DNA from 3 places in the Kineococcus sp. NPDC059986 genome. Region 1 is predicted to be linked to each of the others. Evidence: riboswitches for the same ligand, from Rfam matches in the RefSeq annotation. Region 1 holds a riboswitch; each other region holds the start of a gene.
What was found. A riboswitch is a leader RNA that binds a small molecule or an ion and turns the genes downstream of it on or off. The one in region 1 is predicted to bind S-adenosylmethionine.

Region 2: it holds a riboswitch for S-adenosylmethionine, as region 1 does, so the genes downstream of both, AB0637_RS10115 (putative leader peptide) here and AB0637_RS13265 (acyl-CoA dehydrogenase family protein) in region 1, are expected to answer to the same signal.
Region 3: it holds a riboswitch for S-adenosylmethionine, as region 1 does, so the genes downstream of both, AB0637_RS06035 (ATP-binding cassette domain-containing protein) here and AB0637_RS13265 (acyl-CoA dehydrogenase family protein) in region 1, are expected to answer to the same signal.

Annotation. Positions count from the first base shown of each region.
Region 1 covers NZ_JBFBND010000015.1:84,996-91,921, reverse strand. Annotated here, with positions in the region: gene dapC (succinyldiaminopimelate transaminase) at 1-12, opposite strand, end outside; gene fdxA (ferredoxin) at 14-340, opposite strand; gene AB0637_RS13280 (GNAT family N-acetyltransferase) at 439-1,461, shown strand; gene AB0637_RS13275 (MFS transporter) at 1,506-2,855, opposite strand; gene AB0637_RS13270 (response regulator transcription factor) at 3,014-3,676, opposite strand; gene AB0637_RS13265 (acyl-CoA dehydrogenase family protein) at 3,715-4,992, opposite strand; SAM riboswitch class IV at 5,058-5,169, opposite strand; gene AB0637_RS13260 (AAA family ATPase) at 5,414-6,926, opposite strand, start outside.
Region 2 covers NZ_JBFBND010000010.1:105,454-112,379, forward strand. Annotated here, with positions in the region: gene AB0637_RS10095 (ABC transporter substrate-binding protein) at 1-340, opposite strand, end outside; gene AB0637_RS10100 (amino acid ABC transporter ATP-binding protein) at 429-1,220, opposite strand; gene AB0637_RS10105 (amino acid ABC transporter permease) at 1,217-2,182, opposite strand; gene AB0637_RS10110 (FAD/NAD(P)-binding protein) at 2,179-4,164, opposite strand; gene AB0637_RS10115 (putative leader peptide) at 4,237-4,329, opposite strand; SAM riboswitch class I at 4,337-4,431, opposite strand; gene AB0637_RS10120 (GNAT family N-acetyltransferase) at 4,526-5,377, opposite strand; gene AB0637_RS10125 (rhodanese-like domain-containing protein) at 5,601-5,975, opposite strand; gene AB0637_RS10130 (hypothetical protein) at 6,118-6,354, opposite strand; gene AB0637_RS10135 (NtaA/DmoA family FMN-dependent monooxygenase) at 6,351-6,926, opposite strand, start outside.
Region 3 covers NZ_JBFBND010000005.1:56,859-63,784, reverse strand. Annotated here, with positions in the region: gene purH (bifunctional phosphoribosylaminoimidazolecarboxamide formyltransferase/IMP cyclohydrolase) at 1-74, shown strand, start outside; gene AB0637_RS06050 (DUF3017 domain-containing protein) at 89-370, shown strand; gene AB0637_RS06045 (MetQ/NlpA family ABC transporter substrate-binding protein) at 394-1,302, opposite strand; gene AB0637_RS06040 (methionine ABC transporter permease) at 1,292-2,050, opposite strand; gene AB0637_RS06035 (ATP-binding cassette domain-containing protein) at 2,047-3,063, opposite strand; SAM riboswitch class IV at 3,208-3,317, opposite strand; SAM riboswitch class I at 3,478-3,560, shown strand; gene sfnG (dimethylsulfone monooxygenase SfnG) at 3,571-4,716, shown strand; gene AB0637_RS06025 (N-acetylmuramoyl-L-alanine amidase) at 4,773-5,744, shown strand; gene idi (isopentenyl-diphosphate Delta-isomerase) at 5,764-6,294, shown strand; gene AB0637_RS06015 (AAA family ATPase) at 6,257-6,926, opposite strand, start outside.

The sequences.
Region 1 (6,926 bases):
CGGCGCGCTCACGTCAGTGGCCCTCGGCCTGCGGGGGCACCGCGGCGACGACCGCGTGGTCGGCGTCGATGAGGCCCATCTTGGCGGCCCCGCCGGGCGAGCCGACGGTGTCGAAGAACTCGACGTTGGCCGCGGTGAAGGCCGACCACTGCTCGGGGACGTCGTCCTCGTAGTAGATGGCCTCGACGGGACAGACCGGCTCACACGCACCGCAGTCGACGCACTCGTCCGGGTGGATGTAGAGCGACCGCTTGCCCTCGTAGATGCAGTCCACGGGGCACTCTTCGATGCAGGCCTTGTCCTTGACGTCGACGCAGGGTTGCGCGATGACGTAGGTCACGGGATGTCCTCCTCCTCCGGCGGGCGGGCGGCCGGGACGCCCTCCGTAGTATCGCCGACGCGTGCGGGACACCGCACACGCACCACTCCGGGAGACCAGTGACCGACCCCTCGACCCGACACCTCGTGCGCCCGCTGACCGTCGGTGGGCGCGTCGTCGTGCGGCACCGGCTGCCCGACGGCTCGGCCACGGACGCCCTCGGCGACCTGCTGGCCGCCGACGAGCGCACGCTGCGCATCGCCACCCGGCACGGCGAGGTCGTCGTCGCGCGGGCCGACGTGCTGGCCGCCAAGCCCGTCCCACCCCCGCCGGCGCGCAAGGGCGCGCCGCACACCGCGATCGGGACCGACGACCTCGAGCGGGTCATGGCCGAGCACTGGCGGCCGCTGGAGCGCGAGGACCTCGGCGGCTGGCGGCTGCGGGCCGGCGAGGGCTTCACGGGGCGGGCCAACTCCGCCCTGGCCCTCGGGGACCCGGGCGTCCCGCTGCCCGAAGCCGTCGAGCGCGTCGTCGCCTTCCACACCGCGCGCGGGCTGCAGCCGCTGATCGCGGTCGCCCACCCGGACGGCGGGCTCGGCGAGGGGACCGGTCTCGTGGACCTGCTGGCCGGCACCGGCTGGACCGTGCGCACCCCCACGGTCGTCATGACGGCCGCGACCGACGACCTGCCCGGTGCCGCGGAGGTCCCGCTGCCCGCGGGGCTGCGCGTCGAGACGGCCGCGGCACCCGACGACGCGTGGCTGGAGCGGTACCACTACCGGGGGCTGCCGACCGTCCCCCCGGCCGGGCGGCGGATCCTCGTCTCGGCCGACGACCAGGTCTTCGTCCGCGTCGTGGACGACGGCGGGGTGGACGACGGCGGGACCACCGTGGCCATCGCGCGCGGGTCGCTGTCCCCCGGCTGGGCGGGTGTGACGGCGGTCGAGACGCTGCCCTCGCACCGCCGCCGCGGGCTGGGCCGGCGGGTGCTCGCCGAGGTCGCGGACTGGGCCCGCTCCCGCGGCGCCGCCTCGACGTACCTGCAGGTCCAGGGCGACAACGCGGCCGCGCGGGCGCTCTACGCGGGCGCGGGGTTCGCCGTCCACCACGCGTACCACTACCGGGTGGCCCCCCGCCCCTGATCCCCGGACCGCTGCCGTCGGTCCGGGGTGTCAGGTCCGGGGTGTCAGTGGAACGCGCGTCCCTGTTCGCGGTCCAGGACGGTCTCGGCCTTGTTCTTCAGCACGAACACGTACACCGCCAGGGAGACCGCGACGACGACCGTCACGTAGACGGTGAAGGCCGTGACGTTCGAACTCTCCTTGGCGGCCTGGAAGATGAGCGGCGCGGTCCCACCGAACGCGGAGTTCGCCAGCGCGTAGCCGAGCCCGACCCCCAGGGCGCGGATGTGGGCGGGGAACAGCTCCGCCTTGACGATGGCGTTGATCGACGTGTAGCCGGTGAGGATGACGTACCCCACGCACACGAGGGTGAGCGAGGTCGCCACCGACGTGGTCCGGGGCAGGAACGTGAGCAGCACCGAGGTGTAGACGACGGCGCCCGCGCCGAAGAACACCAGCAGGGGTTTGCGGCCGACGCGGTCGCTGAGGTGGCCGCCGAGGGGCTGGATGAGCATGAGGAACGTCAGGCTCACGAGGTTCACCCACGTCGCCGTCATGCCCTCGTCGGCGTACGTCGACTTGATGATGGCGGGCGCGTTGACGCTGTAGGTGTAGAACGCGATGGTGCCGCCCACGGTGACGAGGAAGCACGTCAGCAGCGGCCGCCACTGCCGGGTGAACAACTCCCGCAGCGAACCGGAACTCTGGGCCTCACCCCGCCGGACGGCCTCGATCTGCTCGGGGGACAGCGACTCGTCCATGCTGCGCCGCAACCAGAACACGACGACGGCGGCGACGCCGCCGATGAGGAACGCGATGCGGTACCCGTACTCCCCGATCTCCGTCCCGTCGAGGAACAGCTGCATCACCAGCAGGGTCAGCTGCGCCAGCACGTGGCCGCCGACGAGGGTGACGTACTGGAAGGAGGAGAAGAACCCACGCCGTTCCCGGGTGGCGGCCTCCGACATGTAGGTCGCGGACGTGCCGTACTCACCGCCGGTGGCGAAACCCTGGACGAGGCGGCACAGCAGCAGGACGACGGCGGCCCACACGCCGATGCTGTCGCGCCCCGGGGTGACGGCGATGACCAGGGAGCAGGCGGCCATGAGGGAGACGCTGAACGTCAGGGCGGCCCGGCGTCCGCGCCGGTCGGCGAACCGGCCGAAGAACCACGAACCGACGGGGCGCATCAGGAAGGTGACGGCGAAGATCCCGTAGACGTACAGCGTCGAGTTCTTGTCCGCGGAGTCGAAGAACTGGCTCTCGAAGTACGACGCGAACACCGTGTAGACGTACACGTCGTACCACTCGACGAGGTTCCCGGACGAACCGCGCAACGTGTTGACGATGGCGCGCCGGTTCGCCGCCGCTGAGGGCGCCCCAGCGTGCGGTGGGAGCTTGTTCTCCTCGATCACTTCCGACCTCCGTTGGCTCGGGACGATCGGGTCGGCGCTGGGTGGAGCCCGACCTCGTCGTCGTCGCTCCCGATGGTGGGGGGCGGCGGGTGCCGGAGGAAGGTGCTGCGGCGGATCCGAACACTCCCTTAGGACGGGCGGGGGTGCCGCACCACCCGTCAGAGGGTCCAGCGGTAGCCGAACCCCCGGATGGTGGCGATGGCGTCCGGCAGCCCGAGCTTGGCCCGCAGCGACGTCATGTGGACGTCGAGGCTGCGGGAGACGGTGACGTAGGCGTCCCCCCAGATCGCGTCCATGAGCTCCTGCCGGCTGACCGCCTCACCGCGCCGCCGGACGAGGTGCGCGAGGACCTCGAACTCCTTGCGGGTGAGGGGGACGTCCTCGTCCCGCACCCTCACGCTCCGGGCGCCGAGGTCGACGACGACGTCCCCCGCCTCGACCACCGTGGTCGGCTCCGCGGGTCCTGAGGTCCCACGCCGGCGGACCACCACCTCCAGCCGCGCCTGGAGCTCCCGCAACCGGGCGGGTTTGACGAGGTAGTCGTCGGCGCCCGCCCGGAGGGCGCGGACGACGGAGCGCTCGTCGTCCCGGGCCGTGAGCACGACCACGGGCACGTCGTCCACCGCGCGCAGCTGCCGCAGGACCGTCAGGCCGTCGGCGTCCGGCAGCCCGAGGTCGAGCACGACCACCTCGACGTCGCGGTGCCCGAGCAGGAGCTCGGACCCGCGACGCATCCGCACCGGCGTGTGACCGACCTTGCTGAGGGCGTCGAGGAGCGCCTCGCCGACACCGTCGTCGTCCTCGACCACCGCGATCCGCACCGGGTGATCGTAGGACGGCGAGGCGCGGCCGGGACCCGCTAGCGGCCCGTGCCCTCCTGGGCCCGCACGGTGGCGGGGTCGACGGACGCGTGGGTGCCGATGTCCCAGACGAAGGGCGGCTCGGTGCCGTTGACCGACCAGTCGCCCACGATCCGCTGCTTGTAGACCACCGGGTTGTGCGAGGCGACCGTGCGGGCGTTGCGCCAGTGCCGGTCCAGGTCCCGGCCCCGGGAGGTGCCGGAGGCGCCCAGGGTGTTGAAGAGCAGCGTCGCCGCGCGCGGGACGGACTCCGAGAGCACGACCTGCGCCTGCGCGGTGCGGATCTCGGCGAGCACGTTCGCCTCGCGGTCGGCCGCCGTCCCGGGCAGGTGGGCGGTGTCGGCGGCCGCCTGGACGGCCTGCGCCGCGGCGCGAACGAGGGCGCGCGCCGTGAACGCGGTCGCGGAGATCTCCCCGACGACCGACAGGACCTGCGCGTCGTGGCGGACGAGCGGGGCGAGCCCGTGGGTGTAGCTGCGGGTGCGGGCGCGGACCTGGGCCCCCGTGTCGCGCTCGACGGCCGCGGCGATCCCCGCGTGCACGGCGAGCAGGACGAGTTGGTACAGCGCCGTCTGGTAGCGGAACCGGTCGGTGAACGGGGCGACGTCGGCGGGGTCGACCTCGACGTCGTCGAGGACGAGGGTGCCGGTGCCGGTGAGCTGCTGACCGAAGCCGTCCCAGTCGTCCGAGACGCTCGCCCCGGCACCGTGGACGGGGACGAGGACGGTGACGACCTCGAAGCCCCCGTCGGGAAGGGCGCGGCGGGCGGTCGCGTCGGTCCAGTCCGCGAAGATGGTGCCGGTCGTGTAGTACTTGCGGCCGCTGATGCTGGTCCGGCCCTCCGTCGTCGTCACGACGGTCTGCTGCTCACCGGTGACCCCGTCCCCGGTCTCGCTCCACGCGTTGCCGACGAGCTCGCCGGCGACGATGCGCTCGATCCAGCGGGAGCGGTACTCCCCCGCCGGCAGGCTCAGCACCTGCTCGACCCACGCGATGTGCCCGCGGAACACCTGCGGCAGAGCGGAGTCCGCGGCGGCCAGGTCGACGAGGAGGTCGGCGAACTCGACGAGGTCCAGCCCCTCGCCGCCCTCGGCGACGGGGATGCGCAACCGCCCGAACCCGGCGTCGAGCAGCTCGCGCACCTGGGTGCGGGGCAGCTCGTGGTCCTGCTCGCGCGCCACGACGCCCTCGGCGAACCGGGCGAAGAGCGGGGCGAACCGCTCGGCGGGGCTGGTGCTGGCGGGGCTGGTGCTGGCGGACAGCGTGTCGCTGCTCAACGGGGTCTCCTCGGTCGCGGACGCGGCGGTGCGCCGGGGTGGGAGAGGCCGGCCGGCTCGTCGACCGTTCGTCCTTACCCGTGCCGGGGCACCAGGGTCTGGTCGTCACCCGGGGCACCCCACGACGAGGAGGGTTGCCGGCCAGCGAGCCGGGGCTTCGCGCTGGCACTCATGACCTGGGAGCAGGAAACCAGAACAGAGCGCCCCGGTTCAAGACGGGAGCCCTGTGCGGACGCGGGACGGCAGGGATCGACCTGACCGACCGCGACGGGAGCGGTGCACCCCAGCCCCCCGGGGTGCCCCGCTCCCGTGCCCCACTCGCGACGACCGCCCCCCGGAGCCGGCCCCCCGGCTCCGGTGCCGTCGCGAGGTCCGTGCGTCGCGACCGGGACTCCCCTCCGGGTCCCGGTCGCGACGAGTCTCAGAGGCGCCGGTCGGCGCCCTCGCGCAGGTCGATCACCCGCGGCGCGGTGGCCGCCTGGACCGTCCCGTCGGCGTGCCGCGCGGCGGCCGCCTCCAGGACGTCGGTGATCTCGTGACCGATGAGCTCGTGCCGCTCCAGCAGCGCGTCGCGCAAGGCCTCGACGAGGTGGCGGTTGCGGCCGAGGAGCTCGCGGACGGCCTCCTTCTGCTCGCCCAGCAGGTTCTCGACCAGGCGGCGCCCCTCGGAGTCGCCCAGCACGCGGGAGACGAGGTTGCCGTCGGCGAAGGCGCCCTGCTGGACGGCCGCGAAGGACACGAGCGTGCCCGCCATGCCCGCCGAGCCGACCATCTGCGCCGCGACCGACGTCGCGGACTGCAGGTCACCGGCGGGGCCGGTGGAGACGTCGCCGAAGAACAGCTCCTCGGCCACCTGACCGCCGAAGGCGATCTTGATCATCCCGGCGAGCTCGGTGCGCGAGCGGGTGTAGACGTCCTCGGCGTCGCCGTGGGCGAGCAGCCCGAGGGCGTTGGCGCGCTTGACGATCGTGAGGACCTCCAGGCGGCGCTGCGGGGCGACGAGCCACGCGACCGCGGCGTGCCCGGCCTCGTGGGTGGCGATGAGCCGCTCCTCGTGCGCGGTGTAGGCCACCGGCTGCCCGAGGCCGACCTCGGTGACGAGGCGGGCGTGCTCGACGTCGGCCCAGTTCATGCCGTCGGCACCGCGGCGGACCGCGTTGACGAGGGCCTCGTCGAGGAGGTTCTCGATCATCACCGGGGAGTACCCGTTGGTGATGCCGGCGAGCGCGTCGCGCCGCTCGGCGTCGGCGAGCGGAGCCTCGTGCGCCTTGCGGGCGAGGAAGTGGTCGACGAGCTGGCGGCGGCCCGTCTTGTCCGGCAGGCCGAACGTCATGCGGCGGTCGAAGCGGCCGGGGCGCAGCAGGGCGGGGTCGAGGGCGTCCGCGCGGTTCGTGGCCGCGATGAGCAGGACCTCGACGGGCTCGCTGACGGGGCGCTTCAACTGCCGGTGCGCCGGCAGGAAGCGGTTGGCGGCGTCGACGAACCAGCCGCGCAGGCGCTCGGACGTCGTGGGCTCGTCGAAGGACTGCATCTGCACGAGCAGCTCGTTGACGACACCGCTGGCCCCCTCGCTGGAGGCGAGCCGTTCGGTCTGCAGCGCAGCGTGTCCGACGGCGGGACCGGAGCCGGCGAGGGACGTGGCCGGGGACATGGGCAGGTTCGTCAGACCGCCGCAGCCGACGATCCCCGTGCTCGCAGAGGTCATCGCACCGGTCATCGCGGCGGTCATCGCGGCGGTCATGGAGTTCATCCCGCCGCGGGCACCGGCGATGGCGTCGATCTCCTCGATGAACCCGATGGCCCCGCCCTCGCGGCGGGCGGCCTTGCGCAGGGCCTTGAAGTAGGAGCGCAGCTTGCGGGCCGTCGCGCCGTACCACATGGACTGGAAGCTGGTCGCGGAGACGAAGAGGAAGGGGACGCCGGCCTCGCGGGCC
Region 2 (6,926 bases), on a different contig from region 1:
GGCCCAGGACGCCGGCGACGAGGAGGGCGATGTCGGGTTCGATCCCGATGACGGTCTTGTCGTCGTCGGCCTTGAAGCTCAGGGGCGGGGCGCCGTTGCCGGTGGTGCCGATGACGAGGGTCCCACGGTCCTTGATCGCTTGGGGGACCTTGGCGGCGATCTCCGGCACGGCCTCGACGGTGATGCGGCCCTTCTGGGTCGGGCTGGTGTCGACCGACGTGCCACCGGAGTCGCCGGAGGCGGCTGCGGGAGCGGTCGCCGGGTCGGTCCCGCCGCCGCAGGCGGCCAGGACGAGCGGGGTCGCGGCCAGCGACAGGAGCCAGGTTCGACGGCTGATCACGGGGTTCTCCTCGGGGTTCGAGACCTGCCTCGGGGCAGGTCGACAGGGCGGTCCGGCGTTCGCGCCGGACCGGGGTGGGCTGGGTGGTTCAGAGGACCTTCGCGAGGAACGAGCGGGTGCGCTCGTGCCGCGGGTGGTCGAAGACCTCGGTGGGGGTCCCTTCCTCGAGGACGACGCCCTCGTGCATGAACAGCACGCGGTCGGCGACCTCCCGGGCGAAGCCGATCTCGTGGGTGACGACCACCATGGTCGCGCCGGACGCGGCGAGGTCGCGGATGACGTCCAGCACCTCGCCGACGAGTTCGGGGTCCAGCGCCGACGTGGGTTCGTCGAACAGGACCAGGGAGGGTTTGAGGGCGAGCGCGCGGGCGATGGCCACGCGCTGCTGCTGGCCGCCGGACAGGCGGCGCGGGTACTCGTCGGACTTGTCGGCCAGGCCCACGCGTTCGAGGAGGGCCTGCGCCTCCGCCTCGGCCTCGGACCGCTTGCGCCGCTGAGCCGAGACGGGGGCCTCGACGACGTTCTCCAGCACGGTCAGGTGCGGGAACAGGTTGAAGTGCTGGAAGACGAACCCGATCTCCGAGCGCTGGCGCAGGACCTCGCGCTCGTGCAGTTCGCGCAGGTGGTTCCCCGCCCGCTTGTAGCCGATGAGCTCGCCGTTGACCTCGACGACGCCGGCGTCGACCTTCTCGAGGTGGTTGATGGTGCGCAGCAGCGTGGACTTGCCCGAACCCGAGGCGCCGAGCACCACGGTGACGGTGCCGGCGGCCACCGCCAGGTCGACGCCGCGCAGAACCTCGAGCGCGCCGAAGCGCTTGTGGACGCCCTCGAGCCGGACGACGACTCCGGACGCCGGACGGTTCAGGGTCGGCGTGCTCATCGGGAGACCTCCGGGCGACGGGCGCGGGCGGCCAGCACGGTGCGGGCGAGCTTCAGCAGCGGGAGTTCCGCCTGGTGGCGGTCGCTGCCGCGGCCGTAGTGGCGCTCGACGAACCACTGCACGACCGACAGCACGGTGGTGAGGACGAAGTACCAGATCGCGGCCACGAGCAGCAGCGGGATGACCCGGCCGGTGCGGTTGTAGACGACCTGCACTTGGTAGAACAGCTCGGGCAAGGCCATGATGTAGACGACCGAGGTCCCCTTCAGCAGGCCGATGACCTCGTTCCCGGTGGTGGGCACGATGATGCGCAGGGCCTGCGGCAGCTGGATGCGCCAGAACTGCCGGAACTGCGGGATCCCGAGCGCGGCCGCCGCTTCGCGCTGGCCCGGGTCGATCGCCAGGAACCCCGAGCGCACGATCTCGGCGAAGTAGGCGGCCTGGTGCAGGCCCAGGCCGAGGAACGCGGCGGTCAGCGGGGCGATGAGGTTCTGGGTCGAGAAGGTCCAGAACTGCGGGCCGAAGGGGACGCCGAAGCCGATGGTCTTGTACAGGATCGCGAGGTTGAACCAGAACAGGAGCTGCAGGATCAGCGGGACCGACCGGAAGACGCTGATGTAGGCGAAGCTCACACCCTGCAGCAGGGGGTTCTTCGACATCCGCAGGAGGGCGAGCACGGTGCCCAGCACGAGACCGATGGCGGTGCCGACGATCGTCAGCTGCACCGTCAGCCACAGGGACTGCAGGATCGTGGCGGAGAACAGGAACTGCCCGACGGTGGGCCACTCCCAGGCGGGGTTCGTCACGAGGGCGTTGCCGGCCATCGCGGCGACGACCGCGACGGCCGCGGTCGCGACCCACCGCCACGGGTGGCGCGCGGGCAGGACCTTGACGGCCTCCACGGGTTTCTCGGTCCCCAACGGGGCGCTGGGGGCGGTGCCGGTGCGAGTCGTCTCGCTCATCGACGGTCTCCTGGGAGTTCGGACGGGGTGGTGTTGCGGGCCGACAGGTCCTGGTGCACCGCGCGAGCCCCTGCCCGCAGCAGGTCCGCGGCGAGCCGGTCGCCGCGCCGGAAGAGCTCGGCGTTCGTGCCCGGCCGGGCGAACGCCGCGGCGGCGCCCTCGCCCGAGACCCAGGCCCCCGTGGCGAAGCGCCGCGGGTGCGGAGCGCCGTCGTCGCGGACCAGCCGGGCCCGGGCGTCCACGACGAGCCGGCCGTTCGACAGCCGTGTCTCGCCGTCGAGGACCTGGTGGGCCCGGACGTCGCCCCGTTCGCGCAACCGCGTCAGCAGCACGTCGGAGGTCCACTCCAGGTCCGGGACGGGCAGCCGAGCCTCGACGAGCCCCTGCGCCCGCACCTCGTGGGGGCCGCTGTCGGACGTCGCGGTGAACGAGCCCGTCTCGGGATCGGCGACGACGTTCAGCCCGGCCCCGAGGAAGCGCAGCAGACCGGCGCGGGCGAGGGCGGCCAGCTGCCGCAACCGGTGCGGCGGCGGCCCACTGGCGACGTAGCTGAAGAAGCCGTGCCACCAGCCGTCGACGTCGAGGGCCGCGGACCGGGCGTTGAGCCGCCCGGCCGCGTGCAGGCCGGCGGTGACGACGTAGGCGGACAGCAGGGCCGCCACGGCCGCGGCGTCGGGGGAGTGGCGCGCGTCGGCCCGCCGGGTCCGGTCGTCCTCGAGGTGCTGCAGGACGCGCTCGTGGACCTCCTCGCCCGAGGTTCCCCACCACCCGTCCAGGGGGCGGTCCAGCTCGGCGGGGTCGAAGCGGTCGGCGGGGTCGGGGACGGCGCGTTCGACGAGGTCGTCGACCTCGGCCGAACCCCAGGCCGCGCGGGAGAACCGGGCGTCGAACTCGGTGGCCGCCAGCGTGGTGCGGTCCGGGTGGCTGCGGAACAGTTCGCGGTAGTGGGCCCCGGCCAGTTCCTTGGCGATGAGCGGCCAGAGGTCCGCCCGCAGGTCGAGCGGGGCGTCGCCGTGCAGGTCCGAGACGGTCTGCGACGAGTAGTAGCGCGGCAGTCCGAGGTCCCGCGGGGTCTCGTAGCCGATCTTCGAGCGGTACGGCACCCCGCGTCGCGAGCCGGCGTGCAGCCGGGGTTCCCGCCCGCTGGGGTGGTAGTCCAGCGACCCGTCCGGGCCTTCGGTGAACCGCCCGCCGCGGCCCTCGGTGAGGCGTACCACGAGGTCGACGAAGGCCAGACCCATGCCGACCACGACCACGTCCGACCCCGGCCGCAGCACGTCGAGGTCCTGCTCGCTGGTGTAGCCCGGGCGGACGTAGGCCAGGCCGTGGGCGCGGGCGAACGTCGCGATGCGTCGTTCGCGGGGGCCGGGCCGGACGTCGAGGTGCCCCTGCACGAGCAGCACCGCGTCGACCCTCAGGGTCTCCTCCTGCCCGGCCAGGTGCAGCACCTGCCGGCCGTCGAGGGGGTCGTCCGTCAGGTCCAGGACGGTCCGGGCGTGCCGGTGGACCCGCACCCCGGCGGGCAGCTGCGCGAGCGTGCGGGCCCACGCGTCGGCGAAGTACCCGCTGGCGAGGCGACGCGAGGTGAAGGACCCGGGCTCGTGGCGCAGCAGTTCTTCGCGCAGGAGGTCGTCGCCGGTGGCGTCCGCGTCCACCACGAGGGCGGCGCGGTTCTCCTGGACCCAGCCGGCCAGCGACGGCCCGCGCAGCACGGGTTCGGCGAGGCCGGTGACGGACTCGTCGGGCAGGACGCTGATGTCCGCGGCCCGCGAGTTCATCCACAGCAACGGGTCCTGGGCCTCGCGCCACACCCGGCCGGCGCCGGAGTCGTACGGGTCCACCACGTGCACGTCGAGGACGGACCCGTCACCGGTCGCGGTGTGCTGGGCACCGAGACGCTGCAGGAGGACGAGAGTTCGAGGCCCTGCGCCGACGATTCCCAGTGAACGGGTGCGGGGCAGGGAGGAGGTGGGACGTGACACAGGGGTGCTCCGGAGGTCCGCGCCGGCAACGGCGCAGGGGACGTCCGCGGGCGGGGCCGCGACGGACGGGGGTCAGACCCCCGCGCAGACCGCCGAGCTCAGCCGACCCAGGTCGACGTGGCGCCGGCGGACCAGCAGGCTCCCGGGTGCGGTGCAGGAACTCATCTCGCGACTCCCATCGGTCCTGGCGGAAGCACCCTCGCCCGATGGTTCGGGGGGTTGCTGCGACGTCGACGAGCCAGGTCTCTCGGTCGCTCTGGATGGACAGTGCAACGGTAGCCCACGGGGTCGGGTTTCTCCAAGCACCCCACGACGTCCCGTCGGCGCGACGGGGCGGCGGGGGGTCCGGGACGCCCGGAGATCAGTGAGTCGTCCGCGGGGATGCGTTGCGCCCGTGGAGGACTGGGACGACGTCGACACCGAGGGCGAGCAGGGTGCCACCGGCGACGACGCGGGTTTCCCGTCCGGGCAGTCGCGCGAACCCGAGGGTGGCGCAGAGGGAGTGCGCCGCAGTCGTCCTCGGCCCGGAGTTCAGGACGACCCGCTGCAGTCCGCGCCGACGTGCCACGTCGACGGCGTGCCGGGCCAGCGCTGTCCCGACGCCGCGACCACGGGCGGGGACCGCGGTCGCCAGCAGCTGCAGGTCGAGCTCGCCGTCGAGCGTCAGGGAGCTCAGGACTCGCCCGGGACGCGGGAGCGTCATGGTGCCGAGCAGTTCGCCGGAGACGGCGTCGACGGCCACCCACAGCTCCGCCTCGCGGGCCCGCGTCGCGGCGTCGGCGATCTGCCCGGCGTCGTCGTCGGGGAGATCGCCGTCGGCGGCGTAGGCGTCCAGGCCCAGCCGGCAGACGGCCTCGAACTCCTCGGGACGGACCAACCGCACCAGCAGCCCCGGAGCGGGCTCCACGTCCCGGCCGAAGACGGCGAGCCGGGAACCCCCGCGGCCCAGGCGGTGCTCGCGTTCGGGCAGGCGGGTGAAACCCGACCGGTGGTAGAGCCGTTGGGCGGTCTCGTTGCGGGCACCGGTGTCCAGCACCACGCGGGCGAACCCCCGGGCCCGCGCTTGCGCGACGGCGTCCTCGAGCAGCAGCGCGCCCAGCCCGCGGCGGCGGGCGGCGGGGGCGACGGCCAGCAGGCGGAACTCCAGTTCGTCGGGTTCGGCGAAGCGGGCGTGCTCGGTGCCTCCGGCAGCCAGGGTCGCGGTGCCCAGCAGTTCCCGCCCTCACCGTCGGCCTCGACGGCGACGCGGACGTCGGCGGTCCGCGCCCGGCCTGCCGCGTCACGCAGGAGCGCCGCCCGTCCGGCGTCGGGCGGGTACGGGCCCACCGAGAACCCGCTCACCGTCAGCTCTCCGACCGCGTCGAGCTCGTCGGGGCGTGCCGACCGGACGGTCAGCGTGGGCACGCCCGCCGAGACGGGGTCGTCCGTGGTGGTTCTCATCCGGCCTGCGCGGGTTCCTCGGTGGCGAGCCCGGCGGCCTTCCACGCCGGGAACCCGCCGTCGACCTGGACGACGTCCCTGAACCCCGCGGCGAGCAGCTCGGCGGTGACGGGGCCCGAGCCGGCGGGCGATCCGCAGATCACGACGATCTCCTGGTCCTTGCCGGTCAGCTGCTCCAGCGCGCCGGGCTCCCCGACGGCGAACGCGCGGCCGACCTCGGTCTTGGCGACGACGACGGCCTGCGGCAGCTCACCGTGGGCGGCCCGGCCGGCGTCGCTGCGGACGTCGACGAACAAGGCGCCTCCGGCGACGGCGCGGCCGGCGGTCTCGGCGTCGACGAGGGGGGCTTCGGGAAGGGGGGTCTGGATCACGTCACTCCTGCGTCTGGTCGGGGGTCCGCTCACGCGGTCGCGCGGGCGGGTTCGGGCGGGTGCACGGTCGACCGGCCGCGCCACTCCTGCGCGAGCAGTTCGTAGGAGCGGAACCGGTCGGCGGCACGGTACGTCGCCGGCGTCACGAGGACCTCCTCCGCCCCCGTGACCCGGGCCAACGCCTCGAGCCGGGTGACGACGGTACGGCGGGGGTCGCGCTCGAGACGCCGGGGGACAGGTGGTGCTCGGCGAGCCAGAACCCGCGGTAGCCCCAGTCGTCCGCCGCCCGGGCCAGTTCCAGGGTGCCGCCGATGCCCGCCCCGAGTCCCTCGTGCTCGCTCTCGGGGGCGAGGTCGAGGACGGACAGGTCCACGCTCACGCCGGCTGCGCCGCCCGGGCCGGGGACAGACCGAGGTTCTCCCGCAGCGTCGTCCCGGTGTACTCCGTGCGCAGCGAACCCCGTTCCTGGAGCAACGGGACCACCGTGTCGACGAACTCGTCGAGGCCGGTCGGCACCACGGGAGGGTGCAGGATGAAACCGTCCGAGCCGTCGTTCTGGACGAAGTCGTCGAGCTGGTCGGCGACCGTCGTGGGGGTCCCCACGAACGTCGCGCGGGTGGTGACCTCGATGACGGTCTCGCGCAGGTTCAGGGCGCCGCGCGCAGCGATCTCGCGCCACCGCGCCACGACGGCGTTAAGGTCGGGGTCGTGGACCGCCCGTCCCCTCCAGCGCGGCGCAGCAGTGGTGTCGGCGTCGAACTCCGGCAGCGGGCCCTCGGGGTCCCGCTGCGACAGGTCGCGGTTCCAGACCTGCTCGGCCAGCGCGAGGGCGGTCGCGGGGCTGACCTGCTGGTGGGTGAGTTCGCGTGCCTTCTCCTGGGCGTCCGCGACGCTGTCGCCGAGGACGACGCCGGCCGAGGGCAGGATCTTGACGTCGCTCGCCAGTCGCCC
Region 3 (6,926 bases), on a different contig from region 1:
CCGAGGTCGTCGAGGCCGCGACGACGGCGGGCGTGACGATGTACTTCACCGGCGCCCGGCACTTCGCCCACTGACGGGGACGGCGCAGGTGGTCGGTACCGAGCGGGTCCCCGGACCGGGGAACGCCGTCCTGCTGACGCTCGTCGGCGGGATCGTCGCGGCCCTGGCGCTGACGCTGCTCGCCGGGCCGACGGTCGGCGGGGTCCTGCTCGGCACGGACCTCGCCGTCGCCGCCGTCCTGCGCCTCGTCCTCCCGGTGCGGATCGCGGGTTCGCTCGCGGTCCGCTCCCGGGGGGTCGACGTGGCGATGCTGCTGGTGCTCGCCGTCTCCTGCCTCGTCCTCGCCGGGGTCGTGCCGACCCCGGTCTGAGGACTCCGTCCCGAGGTCGCCGGTCAGTTCGCGTCGAGCGGCAGCAGCACGTCCTTCACGTCCGGGTTCGTCGCGAGGTACTCCTGGACCTTCGGGTCCTGGAACGTCGCGACGAGCGCCTTGATGTTCTCGGAGTCCTTCCAGCGCGAGCCGATGGTCAGCTGACCGGCGAACTCGTCGGGCGCGGTCGGGGCGAAGATCTGCTGCTCGATCGGGATCTGCGCCGCGAGGTAGTACTCGGTGTAGCCCACGGCGGCGTCGAGGTCGGGCAGCGCCCGGGACTGGGCACCGAAGTCGAGCAGCGTGAAGTTCAGGTTCTTCGGGTTGCTCGCGATGTCCTGCACCGTCGCCTTGCCGGCGTCCGTGCCCGGCTTGAGCGTGATGAGCCCGGCCTTCTCGAGGACGAACAACCCCTGCGACTCGTTGGCGGGGTCGGAGTACAGCGAGACGGTCCCGCCGTCCGGGATGTCCTGCGGGGTCTTCCACTTCGCCGACCACAGACCGAAGCCCCAGCGGAACACCGGCGTCGCGGCCTCCTCGCGGAAGTCGGGGTTCGCCTGCAGGACCTGGCCCAGCCACAGCTTGTGCTGGTAGATCGTGCCGGCGACCTCACCGTCGCTCACGGCGCGGTTGATGGTGTTCGAGTCCGCCAGCGCCTTGAACGCGACCGTGATCCCGTGCGAGGGGGCGACGTCCTTCGCGATGTACTCGATGAGCGCCTCCTCGCGGGCGTTCCCCTCGGCCGTGGCGACGTAGAGCGTGGCGCCGGCCTGCGTGTTCGCCGTGGTGTCCCCGCCGAGGCGCGGGACGACGATCGCGGCGGCGGCGCCGAGCAGGACGACCGCCCCGCCGGCGACGAACGGCCAGCGCCGCCGCTTGCGGATCTCGAAGCCGTGGTCGTCGGTGCTGGGTTCGCGGATCTCAGTGGACAAGGGTCTTCTCCAGGTTCTGGGTGGGGTTCGAGCGGGGGTTCGCGGAGGAGTTCGAGCGGGGGTTCGTGCGGGAGGAGCGGCGGCGGGTGCGGGGGTCCGCGGCCCGGGCCAGGGCGTCCCCGGTGAGCTGCACGAGGGCGACCAGCGCGACGAGGACGACGATGGTCGCGATCATCACGGCGTGGTCGAAGCGCTGGTACCCGTAGGTGACCGCGACGTAGCCGATGCCCCCGGCGCCGATGGTTCCCGCGATGGCCGAGTACTCGATCATCGCGATGGTGTTGATGGTCAGCCCGCCGATGATCGACGGGGTCGCCTCGGCCAGCTGGACGGTCGTGATGACCTGCAGCGGAGAGGCTCCCGACGCCTGCGCGACGGCGACCAGGTTCGGCGGCACCGAGCGCAGCGAGTTCTCCACGATCCGGGCGAAGAACGCCGTGCCCGCCAGCACCATGGGGACGACGGCCGCGCGGATGCCGATGTTCGTCCCCGTGACGAACCGGGTGAACGGCACGAGGGCGGCCATGAGCACGAGGAACGGCAGCGACCGGCCCGTGCTGACGACCCACGACAGGACGGTGTGGGCGACCCGGTGCTCCAGCAGCCCGCCCGGCGCGAGGTTGTGCACGAGGACGCCGATCGGGACGCCGAGCAGCACGACGATCGTCATGACGATGCCCACCATGAGCAGGGTGTCGACGAGCGCGGGCGCGATGAGGGCGGGGATCTGGTCGAGCGGGGTGTTCACACGAGGTCCAGTTCTCGGGGGGAGGGCACCGTCGACGGCGAGGTCTGCGCGTGCAGGCCCCGGCGGTCGAGGGCGGCGGTGAGCAGGGTGGGGTCGAGCGCCGCGGGGACGCCGAGGGTCGCGTGCCCGACGGTGCGTCCCGCGACGGTCCCGACCGAGGCCCCGAGCAGGGCCAGGTCGTGGCCGAGTTCCCGGGACGCGGCGCTGAGCCAGTCGGCCGGGACGTCGTCGCCGCGGTAGTGCACCTCCCAGACGACGAGCCCGCCCGCGTCGCCGACACCGCGGCGGGGGAGCAGGGCCGCCCCCACGGGGGAGGCCGGGTCGCGCAGGACGTCCAGCAGCGGGGCGGCCTCGACGATGCGTCCGTGCTCGAGCCGGGCGACGGCGTCCGCGACGTCGACGACGGTGTCCATCTCGTGGGTGATGAAGAGGATCGCCAGGCCCAGGTCGTCGCGCAGCTCCCGCAGCAGGCCGGTGATCGAGGCCGTCGCCTGCGGGTCCAGTCCCGAGGTCGCCTCGTCGGACAGCAGGACCCCCGGCCGCAGGGCGAGCGCCCGCGCGATGCCGACCCGCTGGCGCTGGCCGCCGGACAGTTCGTGCGGGTAGCGGTCGGCCAGACCCGCCAGCCCGACCCGGTCCAGCAGTTCGGCGACGCGACGCGTGCGGTCCCGCGGCACGACACCGAGGTAGCGCAGCGGGAGTTCGACGTTCTGCGCGGCGGTGCGGCGGGTCTGCAACCCGTCGGACTGGAAGATCGTGCCGATGCGGCGCCGCGCCTCCCGCAGTCGGCCCGCGCCCAGCTGGGTGAGGTCCTGGCCGCTGACCACGACGGACCCCGACGTGGGCCGGGTCAGCAGCGTCACGCACTGTGCGAGCGTGCTCTTGCCGGCGCCGCTCGGACCGACGACGGCGGTGATGCTGCCGGCGGGGACCGTGAGGTCGAGGCGGTCCAGGACCGTGGTGGTGTGCGGGGCTTCCCCGTAGGTCTTGGTGAGGTGGCGCAGTTCGATCACGACGGCTCCTGGGCGAGGGTCCCGGGCGGGGTCCGGGCAGGGGTGGTCGCGGGCCCGGCGGGGCGCCGGGTCCGGAGACGGGACAGAGCAGCAGAGGGGTGCGCTCAGCGGGAGCGGGGACAGGCCTTCGACACGGGTGCTCCTGGTTCGTCCTTGCCCGCAACTCCTGCGGACCTGGTCCTCACCCGGAGCACCCCGTGACGAATCAGGGTTGCCGGCCAGCGAGCCGGGGCTTGACGCTGGCGCTCATGACCTGCTTCGGACTGTGACAGCCGTCCGCCGACGTCGTCAAGCGGTTCCGGAGGATCGGCCCTCGGAAAGGGTTGTCCCACATCCGCTGGGCCGCAACGGACAGAGGCGCGGTCCCGGAAGTTCGGGGCGCTGAACGGCGCGACGACGGGGTACGCTTCGACGAACCCATCCAGAGCGGCTGAGAGACCTGGCTCGACGACGCCGCAGCAACCCCACGGGGGTGCTACCGCCAGGACCGATGGAGGACGCGCCGCGATGCCCCTGCACGAACCCCTGAAGTTCGCCTACTGGGTCCCCAACGTCTCCGGGGGCCTCGTCGTCTCGACGATCGAGCAGCGCACCAGCCACGACCCCGCCTACAACGTCGAGGTGGCCAAGGCGGCCGAGCGCGTCGGGTTCGAGTACGCCCTGACCCAGGTGCGCTACCTCGCCTCCTACGGTGCGGACGCCCAGCACGAGTCCACCTCGTTCTCCCTGGCCCTCCTGCTCGCGACCGAGCGGCTCAAGGTCATCGCCGCGGTCCACCCGTTCTTCTGGCACCCCGGTGTGCTCGCCAAGTTCGCCGCGACCGCGCAGGAACTGACCCAGAACCGCCTCGCGCTGAACATCGTGTCCGGCTGGTTCAAGAACGAGGCGACACAGCTCGGCGTCACCTGGCACGAGCACGACGACCGCTACAAGCAGTCCGAGGAGTTCATCGAGCTCCTGCGCGGTGTCTGGACCGAGGACGGCTACAGCCAGTCGGGTGACTTCTTCAACGCCACCGACATCACCTTCCGCCCGCAGCCGAAGGTCGCGCCCGAGCTGTTCCAGGGCGGCAACTCCACCGCCGCGCAGGCCATGGCCGGCCGCGTCAGCGACTGGTACTTCATGAACGGCAAGAGCCTCGCCGCGGCGGCCCAGGGCGTGCGCGAGGTCAGCGCGCAGGCCGCGGCCAACGGCCGTTCCCTCCGCTTCGGGGTCAACGGCTTCGCCGTCGTCCGCGACACCCACGAGGAGGCCGAGGCGGTCCTCGAGGAGATCATCGCCAAGGCCGACCGCACCAAGGTCGAGGGCTTCGGCGAGGCGGTGAAGGAGGCCGGCAGCTCGTCGAAGGACGGCAAGGGCATGTGGGCCGACAGCGAGTTCCGCGACCTCGTGCAGTACAACGACGGCTTCCGCACGGGCCTCGTCGGCACCGCGGACGAGGTCGCCCGCCGCATCCTGGCCTACCGCCTCGTCGGCGTGGACCTCATGCTCCTGGGCTTCCTCCACGTCAAGGAGGAGGTCGAGGCCTTCGGCGAGCTCGTCATCCCGCGGGTGCGCGAGCTCGAGGCGCGCCTGGCCGCGGGCGAGGACCTGCAGCTCGGCGCCGAGCTGGACGAGGCCGTCACCGCCGCGACGGAGCCCGTCCCCGTCTGATCCGGACCGGGTCGGTGGGGAGTCGTCTCGCAGGAGTCGGGGGAGGGGGTCGGACCGTGCCACGCAGTGCGGGGCGCTGGTCCGGCCCCCTCCTCGTGCTCCTGCTGCTGGGGGCGTGCTCCAGCCCCACGCCGGTGCCCGCCACCACCCCGAACCCGTCCGTCCCGACCCCGTCCGTGACGACCTCGTCCGCCACGACCTCGTCCGCCACGACCTCGCCCGTGACGCCGGCGGCGCCGACGGGGACGCCCCTCTCCTCTCCGGCCGGCACGCCCGCCGCCACCCCGCCCGCGGCCCCGGCGACCTCCCGCTCCGCCACCCCCCTCGCGGCTCCCTCCGCACCGGCGGGACGCCGGGCCCCCGTCGTCGTGCTGGACCCCGGGCACAACGGGGGCAACGGCGCCCACCCGGCGCAGATCGGGTCCCTGGTGCCCGCCGGCGGCTTCGAGAAGCCCTGCAACACCGCGGGCACCGAGACCGACGCCGGCTACCCCGAGCACGCCTTCGCGTTCGACGTCGCCCAGCGGACCGCGGCCCTGTTGCGTGCGCGGGGGACCACGGTCGTCCTCACCCGCCCCGACGACACCGGCGTCGGGCCGTGCGTCGACGTCCGGGCGGCCCTGGCCAACGAGGCCGGGGCGTCGCTCGCGGTCTCCGTCCACGCCGACGGCGCGCCCGCGGACGACCAGGGCTTCCACGTCGCCGAACCCGCGCTCGCCCCCGACGGTGGCAACGCCGCCGTCCTCGCCCCCTCCGACGTTGCCGCCCGGGACCTGCTCACGGCCTTCGGGGCGGCGACGGGACTGCCCCCGGCGACCTACCCGGGCGACCTCGTCGCCCCCGGTCTGACCCGGCGTTCCGACCTCGCCGGCCTGAACCTCGCCCGGACCCCGGCGGTCCTGCTGGAGGCCGGGAACATGCGCAACGCGCAGGAGGCGGCCCTGCTCTCCGACCCCTCCTTCCGGCAGCGCGCCGCCGAGGGGATCGCCTCGGGTGTCGCGGCGTTCCTCGCGCGCAGCACCCCCTGAGACGGCTTACGGTGCTCCGGTGACCCTCGCCCCCGCCGACCCCACGGTCGAACTGGTCGTCCTGCTGACCGAGGACGGCACGCCCTGCGGCACGGCGCCGAAGGCGGACGTGCACCACACGAGCACCCCGCTGCACCTGGCGTTCTCCTGCTGGATCGTCGACGGCGCCGGCCGGACGCTGCTCACCCGACGCGCCGCCGTGAAGCGCACGTGGCCCGGGGTGTGGACGAACTCCTTCTGCGGCCACCCCGGCCCGGGGGAGGAACCCGCCGACGCCGTCTCCCGCCGTTCGGTGCAGGAGCTGGGTGCTCCGGTCAGCGACGTGCAGCCGCTGCTGCCGACGTTCCGCTACCGCGCCGTCATGGCCGACGGCACGGTCGAGAACGAGATCTGCCCCGTCTTCACCGCCCGGTTGGCGGGCGAGCTCGCGCTCGACCCCACCGAGGTGGACGACTACCGCTGGGTCGACCTCGCGCAGCTGCGGGCCGAGGTGGCGGCCGAGCCGGGCCCGTTCAGCCCGTGGATGCGCCTGCAGCTGCAGGAGTTCTGACCGACTCCGGATCCGGGTCCTGCGTCAGCCGCAGGACGGTGGCTCCGGGGATCCCGGTGTGCAGACCGGGGCCGGGCGCGAGCAGCAGGACCTGGGTCGTCGGCGCCACGTGCTCGAACACGGCCGCCAGCCGCCGCAACCGGTCGGGGTCGGTGTGCCCGAGGGCGTCGTCGAGGACGACGGGCACGCCGTCGGCCGGGTCCACGAGCGTCGCGCAGGCCAGACGCAGGAGGACGGCGAGCTGCTCGCGCGCACCGGTGGACAGCTGGTCGTAGCCGACCGTCCGCCCGTGCAACGTCCGCTGCACGATCCGCAGGTCGTCGTCGAGGGTGATGCCGAAGGTCTCGCCGAACACCGTGCGCCCCAGCTCTTCCAGGCGGTCGGTGAAGGGCTGCACGTACCGCCGGCGCTGGGAGTCGCGGTGCCGGTCCAGGGTCTGCAGCAGCAGGCGCGCCGCAGCGGCCCGCCGGTCCAGCCCGGCCTGCTCCTCCTCCAGCCGGGCCACGCGTGAGGCGGCCTGGTCCCAGACCTCCTGCCGCTCCTCACCGCCCATGACGGACAGCCGGGCCTGGAGGTGGACGAGCTCACCGTCCAGCGCGTCGCGGCGGGTCGCGAGGGCGTCGAGGGCGGTC